DNA from 2 places in the Streptococcus sp. SCPM-O-B-15294 (M123) genome. Region 2 is predicted to be linked to the other one. Evidence: predicted binding sites of a transcription regulator. Region 2 holds the regulator's gene; the other holds the start of a gene.
The links. Region 2 encodes Rex, which represses fermentation and respiration genes when NADH is low (regulators of the CRP and FNR family bind a similar motif). Its sites were predicted from a motif close to TTGTGAANTANTTCACAA; they were not measured.
Positions count from the first base shown of each region.

Region 1: adhP (alcohol dehydrogenase AdhP) is a predicted target of Rex. The motif match lies at 1,844-1,861, and genes of this name have one in related genera.

Region 1 covers NZ_JBYQGU010000009.1:16,180-20,395, reverse strand. Annotated here, with positions in the region: gene AC3E8G_RS06830 (NCS2 family permease) at 1-619, opposite strand, end outside; gene AC3E8G_RS06825 (Cof-type HAD-IIB family hydrolase) at 872-1,684, shown strand; gene adhP (alcohol dehydrogenase AdhP) at 1,973-2,995, shown strand; gene AC3E8G_RS06815 (PTS sugar transporter subunit IIB) at 3,350-4,216, shown strand, end outside.
Region 2 covers NZ_JBYQGU010000003.1:107,702-111,917, forward strand. Annotated here, with positions in the region: gene gyrA (DNA gyrase subunit A) at 1-94, shown strand, start outside; gene AC3E8G_RS03475 (class A sortase) at 103-849, shown strand; gene AC3E8G_RS03480 (porphobilinogen deaminase) at 1,004-1,282, shown strand; gene radC (RadC family protein) at 1,343-2,026, shown strand; gene AC3E8G_RS03490 (redox-sensing transcriptional repressor Rex) at 2,215-2,859, opposite strand; gene AC3E8G_RS03495 (DUF4649 family protein) at 2,953-3,189, opposite strand; gene AC3E8G_RS03500 (DUF1831 domain-containing protein) at 3,189-3,536, opposite strand; gene AC3E8G_RS03505 (cysteine desulfurase family protein) at 3,526-4,216, opposite strand, start outside.

The sequences.
Region 1 (4,216 bases), on a different contig from region 2:
AGAAAACAGTAATGGCTAAGCCAGCCAAGGCAAGGAGGACTGTCGGACTATTGAAACTAACAAGTCCTGGGACCGCTGCAGAATTTGCTGTAATCGCTGCATTCGCTTTGTCAGCCCCCTCTCCTGCCACCGTATAGGTATGCGGATCAATCGAAAACTTCAACAAGCCAGCATTTTTGATTCCCACATAAGCCAAGAAAATTCCGATACCAGCTGAAATAGCTGAACGCAAAGCATTTGGAATGGACTCAATAATCATTTTCCGAACATTAGTTAATGTGATAATCAAGGAAATCAATCCACAAATAAAGACCATTCCCAAGGCTTCTTTCCAAGAATAGCCCATCCCAAATACCACTGTAAAGGTAAAGAAAGCATTCAAGCCCATTCCTGGTGCTTGGGCATAAGGCAGATTCGCATAGAAAGCCATCATGAGAGTCCCGACGACTGACCCAATAATGGTTGCTAGAAATACTCCCTGAGCAGGCATTCCTGTTTGGGAGAGCATTTGAGGGTTTACAAATAAGATATAAGACATGGCAAAGAAGGTCGTTAAACCAGCTAATACCTCTGTACGAACCGTCGTTCCGTGTTCAGATAGTTTGAAAAACTTATCCATTTTTCTAATAAGCTCCTTAAAAAAATAAATCTGCTCGCGACTCAATCACGAACAATACCAATATTTTATCAAATATCATTCACTTTTACAAGAGATTCATCTGGATAATCTTTAGTGCCTCAGCATTTACTATTTGAAAAACTGAAATTTTCCTGTTTATCTGGTATAATGGTAGCATTCTTCTTAAAATATGGCACTTCTATACTCCTCATTTAGAGTAAGAAAAACCATACAAATGAAAGGAATCTTCCTATGAATAAAAAACTAATCGCTGTCGATTTAGATGGCACCTTATTAAATTCCGAGAGCAAATTATCGCCTTATACGATTGAAACCATCCAGAAAGTCAGTGAACAAGGTCACCGGATCATTATTACAACTGGGCGTCCCTATCGAATGGCAGATCACATCTATAAGGAATTGGGATTGGAAAGTCCCATGATTAACTTTAACGGCGCTCTCACTCATATTCCAAATAAAAAATGGTCCAAAGAACTATCCATGACCCTTGATAAAAAATACCTCCTCGATATGGTCAAGAGAGAAAATGACATCCAAGCGGACTTTATTGCAGGAGAGTATCGCAATAAGTTCTATGTCACCCACACCTACCACCATACGATTGATCCTGCTTTATTTGGGGTTTCTAAAATCTCCTCCAAAACAAAATTCGAAGCTCGTAAAGTTACCGAAAACCCAAACGCCATCCTCTTTCAAACGCGCGCTGAAGATAAGTATGCTTTAGCCGAAGAAATGCGTGATTACTACCATCACGAGCTAGAAATCAATAGCTGGGGCGGTCCCCTCAACATTCTGGAATGTGCTCCAAAAGGGGTCAATAAGGCCTTTGCCCTCAACTATCTCCTCGAGACTTACGGACTTGATCGGAAAAATCTGATTGCCTTTGGAGACGAACAAAACGATACAGACATGTTGGCTTTCGCAGGAACTGGTTATGCAATGAAAAACGCCAATCCTGTCCTCCTCCCCTATGCCGATAAACAAACCGAGTATACAAACGATCAGGACGGTGTTGCTCGTCAACTAGAAAAACTCTTCCTATAAATAGAGAAGCGCTTGAATCACCTTTTACAAGAAAGGATTCAAGCTTTTTTGTTTTCTCAAACATACGGAACCTTATAGGTGGCTTTTCTGAAAATAGTTTAACCGGTTAAGTTTATTTTCAGAAAATTTTCTGTGTAAACGCTTGCTAACCGATAAAGTTTGTGATAAAATTAACATAACAAAAATAAAAAAGGAGCCTAGCTCGTTTCATACGATAATGATTCAAGTGATGTTACTTCTCGTCTTATTACCGTCTCTAATCCAACTAAGCTCTTGAGGAGGAAAACTATGAAAGCTGTTGTTGTAAATCCAGAAGGTACTGGTGTTGAAATCGTTGCAAACAAAGACATGCGTCCACTTGAGACAGGGGAAGCTCTTGTTCAAATCGAATACTGTGGTGTCTGCCACACTGACTTGCACGTTGCTCATGGAGACTTCGGTAAAGTTCCAGGCCGTGTTCTTGGACACGAAGGAATCGGTATTGTTAAAGAAGTTGCTCCAGATGTTAGGAGCCTAAAAGTTGGGGATCGTGTCAGTGTCGCATGGTTCTTCGAAGGATGTGGAACTTGTGAATACTGTACAACTGGTCGTGAAACTCTTTGCCGTACTGTAAAAAATGCTGGTTACTCTGTTGATGGAGGAATGGCTGAACAATGTATCGTTACTGCGGATTACGCGGTTAAAGTACCGGAAGGATTAGATCCAGCGCAAGCTTCTTCTATTACCTGTGCAGGAGTTACAACTTACAAAGCTATCAAAGAAGCTAAAGCTGAACCAGGCCAATGGGTTGTTATCTACGGAGCTGGGGGACTAGGAAACTTGGCTGTTCAATATGCTAAGAAAGTCTTCAACGCACATGTCATCGCTGTCGATATCAACAATGATAAACTCGAATTGGCGAAAGAAGTTGGCGCAGATTTTGTCATAAATGGTCGTGAAGTCGAAGATGTTCCAGGCTTGATCAAAGAAAAAACAAATGGTGGAGCTCACTCTGCTGTCGTAACCGCTGTTTCTAAAGTAGCCTTCAACCAAGCAGTGGATTCAGTTCGTGCAGGTGGTCGCGTTGTCGCAGTCGGACTTCCTTCTGAAATGATGGACCTCAGCATTGTGAAAACAGTATTAGATGGTATCCAAGTCATAGGTTCTCTTGTAGGAACTCGTAAAGACTTGGAAGAAGCCTTCCAATTTGGTGCAGAAGGCTTGGTTGTTCCAGTCGTTCAAAAACGTCCAGTAGAAGATGCTGTCAAAGTCTTTGACGAAATGGAAGCCGGAACCATTCAAGGACGTATGGTACTTGACTTCACTAACTAATAAACGAACCTATTAGACTGGCCCAAATGGGCTGGTCTTTTTTAGTTTCTCACAAACAGGACCTGAAAAGGATTGCTATATTTTTATTTTACATATTAGAAGCTACTACTACTCTTTTCAGAAACATAGAATCCCCTTAGTTCCCCTCTTATCAAGGATTTTCGAATTTAATAACCAAAGAAGTCTACCAACATCTAAAGATAGATGTTGATACTTTAATATATTAAAGAGTCTCTTTTTCCTTTAATTTAGTACTGAAAAATTGACTTTATTATGAAAACGTTTTATAATAGATAAGCTTAAAGTTTTCTTAAACTGAAAGTCAAACAAATTTTATAAGGAGGAATGTCAATAATGAGTATTGGTATCATTATTGCTAGCCACGGTGAATTTGCAGCTGGAATCCACCAATCCGGCTCGATGATCTTTGGGGATCAAGAGAAAGTTCAAGTGGTTACGTTCATGCCAAGTGAAGGCCCGGATGATCTCTATGCTAAATTTAATGCAGCTGTTGCCGCATTTGATGCAGAAGATGAAGTCTTGGTTTTGGCTGACCTTTGGAGTGGTTCTCCATTTAACCAAGCGAGTCGCGTTATGGGAGAAAATCCAGATCGTAAATTTGCGATCATCACAGGATTAAACCTTCCAATGTTGATTCAAGCTTATACAGAGCGATTGATGGATGCAAATGCCGGCGTTGATAAAGTCGCTGCAAACATTATCAAAGAATCTAAAGATGGAATCAAAGCTCTTCCAGAAGAATTGAATCCAGTCGAAGAAGCAAGCACTGCTTCCGCTGCCCCTGTTGCCCAAGCTGCTATTCCAGAAGGAACAGTGATTGGAGATGGTAAGCTCAAGATCAACCTTGCTCGCTTAGACACTCGTCTGCTTCATGGACAAGTCGCAACTGCTTGGACACCCGATTCAAAAGCCGATCGGATCATTGTTGCTTCAGATTCAGTTGCTAAAGATGAACTCCGTAAAGAGTTGATCAAGCAAGCAGCACCGAATGGTGTGAAAGCAAACGTTGTCCCAATTCAAAAATTGATCGACGTTGCAAATGATCCACGCTTTGGTGAAACACATGCTTTGATCTTGTTTGAAACACCTCAAGATGCCCTTCGTGCCATCGAGGGTGGTGTTCCGATTAAAACCTTGAACGTTGGTTCAATGGCCCACTCAACTGGTAAAACCATGGTCAACAATGTGTTGTCAATGGAC
Region 2 (4,216 bases):
GCGTCTGGATCAAGATGCCCAAATCGTAACCTTTACAACGGTTCAAGCTGACGAAAAAGATGAGTCAGAGACTGAGACTGAAAGTGAAGGGTAGGATAAATAATGGCTTCAAGAAGAAAAAAGAAGAAAACAAGCTTACGCAATCGCTTGATTAATATCTTTGCTACCTTACTGATCCTTTTGTCTATTGCCTTGATCTTTAATGCTCCGATTCGGAACATGATCATGGTGTGGCATACCAATCAGTACCAGGTCAGCAAGGTATCGAAAAAGACCATCGATAAGAATAAAGATGCCAAGACTAGCTTTGATTTTAAAGAAGTCAAATCGCTTTCTACAGAATCTGTTATCAATGCCCAGTGGCAGGCGCAGAAGTTGCCTGTTATTGGGGGGATAGCAATCCCTGAGTTGAAGATGAACCTTCCGATTTTTAAAGGCTTAGATAATGTGGGACTCTATTATGGGGCTGGTACCATGAAAGAGGACCAGGTTATGGGGGAAAGGAATTACTCCTTGGCTAGTCACCATGTCTTTGGTTTGACAGGGGCAAATGAAATGCTCTTTTCTCCATTAGAACATGCCAAAGCTGGAATGAAAATCTATATCACTGATAAGGAAAAGGTGTATACTTATGTCATCAATTCTGTTGAGACAGTTACACCAGATCGGGTCGATGTCATTGCAGATCGTGAAGGGGTTAATGAAATCACCTTGGTGACCTGTGAGGATGCTGCAGCAACTTATCGTACGATTGTAAAAGGGACTTTGGAAACTTCAGTAGATTACTCAAAAGCACCAAAAGATATACTGGAAGCTTTCACAAAATCTTATAATCAAATGCAATTATAATCAACTTAAAAAGAGGTCCTTGACCTCTTTTTTTTCTGTTAATTTTCTGCCAACTTGTAAGAGGATAGTCATAAAATGTTACCTGACTGACATATTTTTGCATGCTTTCTATTTTATAATAGAAGAGTGATAGAAAGAAGCTTGGAGGAACTGAATGCGCACAGAAGATATCTATACTTTGTTAAGAAACTTCTATGGCTTACTGGTCAATGATTTCCCTAAAACAGCGCTCATTACCAAGGGGATCTACGAAGTTGAACAGGTCTTCGAAACCATTGAAAACATTCCTGATGATCAAGAACACTTAGTTCGATACGAAATTCGTCAATTTCTTGCTTCTTTGGAACAAGTGCAAGAATGCTATAGAATTAACTTCTCAAATGAAGAAACTCGAATTCTTGAAAACTTAAGAGAAGTAGTTTGTCCAATTTAATTTATACAGAATCGTCCTTTTTCCTCCTCAATTGCGAATTATTAATTGAGGAGGTTTTTTATGTATCATATTGTATTTCAAGAAACTGGTCTCTTACCTAGAGAACGTTTGCTAACAGAAGGACCTGATAAGCTCAGTCATCAAGAATTGCTGTCCATCTTATTACGGACGGGGAACAAAAATAAACCAGTCTACGAGATCGCTCAAGACCTGTTGGGATCACTAAAGAGTTTAAAAGAACTAGCTAGTATGAGTTTTCAGGAGTTACAGGAAATTCCAGGAATTGGGAAAGTAAAGGCCATAGAGCTGATAGCTGCTATTGAACTAGGGAAACGAATACAGACTTCTGAAGTGATTGAAACAGAACAAATCATGAGTAGTCAAAAGTTGGCAAAAATGATGCAGCAAAAAATAGGCCATGAGAAACAGGAACATTTACTGGCCTTATATCTGAATACTCAAAATCAAATTATCCATCAGCAAGTGATTTTTATTGGAACAGTCAATCGTAGCATTGCAGAACCAAGAGAAATCTTGCACTATGCCATCAAGCATATGGCGACATCCTTAATCTTGGTTCACAACCACCCGTCCGGGATCATTCATCCTAGCAAGAATGATGATGGTGTCACCCAACAAATGATTGAAGCCTGCAATTGTCTAGGAATTGTTTTCCTGGACCATCTGATTGTCTCAACTGATGATTATTATAGCTACCGGGAAGAAACAGATTTATTGGTATAGAAAAAGAGAGTGGGACAGAAATCGGTAATTCGTTAGAATTCGATTTTGTCGTCCCACCTCCGCACAGTTGAGTAGGGCTGTAAAAGCTGATAAAATCAGCGTGGTAGAGCCCACTCAACCACTGCGTCTTGCTCAACAATCCAAAGACAATTGAGAGGCTAGGACTTTTGTCCCAGCCTCTTTGCTTATCATGTATTCTTACGCATAAAGTAGAGAAGGGTTTGTAGTTCACTGGTTAGGTCGACATATTGGACTACCACATCTTTTGGAACTGTTAAGTGTACGGGAGAAAAGCTAAGGATTCCCTTGATACCAGCTTCAACCAGTAAATCTGCAACTTCTTGAGATTTTACACTTGGAACGGTTAAAATGGCTGTTTGAATCTCTTGTCCCTCAAGTTTTTCTTTTAGTGTGGAGATGCCGTAAATCGGAATACCATCTTTACTTTTAGTGCCGACTAACTTATGATCATCCGTATCGAATGCCATGACAATTTTCATTTTGTTTCGCTCATGGAAGCGATAGTGAAGAAGGGCACTCCCCATATTTCCAATCCCGACAATAGCAACATTGGTGATGGAGTTATCATTCAAGAGATCAGCAAAGAAGTTCATTAACTTTTTGACATCATAACCAAAACCACGTCGTCCAAGCTCTCCAAAGTAGGAGAAGTCTCGACGAACAGTTGCGGAATCAATCCCGATGGCTTCAGCGATCTGTTTTGAATTTGCTCGCTCAATTTTCTCTGCATTAAAGCGTTTAAAAATGCGGTAATACAAGGAGAGTCGTTTAGCAGTAGCACGAGGAATTGGATTAGTCTTATCTTGTTTCACAATATCACAACCTTTCAAATCTATTTTATAAAAAGTTTGTGAATAAAGCAACTATCTTCTACTAAAAAAACACCAAAACGGTGTTTTTCTTTCTTAATTGGAATTTCTTAAACTCTGATCAAACTGAATCAGATAGCGATAGAAGTCACCGATTTTTCCAGTGAAAGGTAAGGTTTGCCCCTTGTAGGTCACAGAAACAACCTGATAGGAATCTGGAATGGTCACACAACCTGAGAAGGCTAATAGACAGTGATCGATGTTGTCGTAGCTAACCTGACGTTCCTTCTGATATGCATCCAAATAGGTGAGGACTACAGGACTATTGGTCATTACTTTTCAATCCTTTCAAAGATTTCACGTTCAACTAAACTGTCCATGAGGAAGTAGAATTTTTGTTGGATAATCTTGTTTTCTGGGTTTTTAAAAATATTTACCAAACGAAGGCCTGACTTGTCAGTAATGTTAATTTTAAATCCTGTTAAATCCTTATTGATGATAATTTTTAACTTAAAGCCATCTCCACTATTTGGAATAGCTTCTAACAAACGATTTAATTCGTAGTTTCCAACCTTTGTTTGTGCAAAGGTATTGTCGCGTAGGGTATATTTTTTAATATTTGGATGGATTGCGTATGTGTAATCGCAGTTTGGTAATGAGACAGATGTTTCAAATGCCATGTAATTCTCCTAAAATTTTGTGAATAGTTGTTATAAAAGTATCGACTTCAGCAGTCGTATTGAATTCGGATAAACTAATGCGAATAGATTCCTTCAAGCGAGGTGAATCTTCGCCATAATAAGCTGCAAGGACATGACTTGGCTGAACAGTCCCCGCAGTACAAGCCGAGCCAGTTGATACTGAAATTCCCGCCATATCTAAACGAAGCAGTAAGATATCATTGATGATACCTGGGAAGCCGATGTTTAAGACATGAGGAAGTTTGGAGTCTGTGCTATTCAGATAGAAATCTAAATCTTCTAGGCCTGTTAGGATACGTTCAGATAAGCTCTGAATGTACTGATAATTTGCGTCTAACTGCTCAGTTGCTTCTTTGAGGGCTTGAGCCATTCCAGCAATTGAAATCAAGTTCTCTGTACTAGCTCGACGTTTGTCTTCTTGGTCACCACCGTGTAAGAGATTGAAGAAGTCAGGCTTTTTAGCATAGAGAAGACCAACTCCCTTAGGCCCGTGAAATTTATGGGCCGATGCGGTTAGAAAATCAACTCCTAGCTCTTCAGGGGCTACAGCAAGTTTACCAACGGCTTGAACAGCATCGACATGAAAAGCAGCAGGATGGTCTTTTAAAAGGTCTGAAATGTCCTTGATAGGCAAGAGATCACCCGTTTCGTTGTTGGCA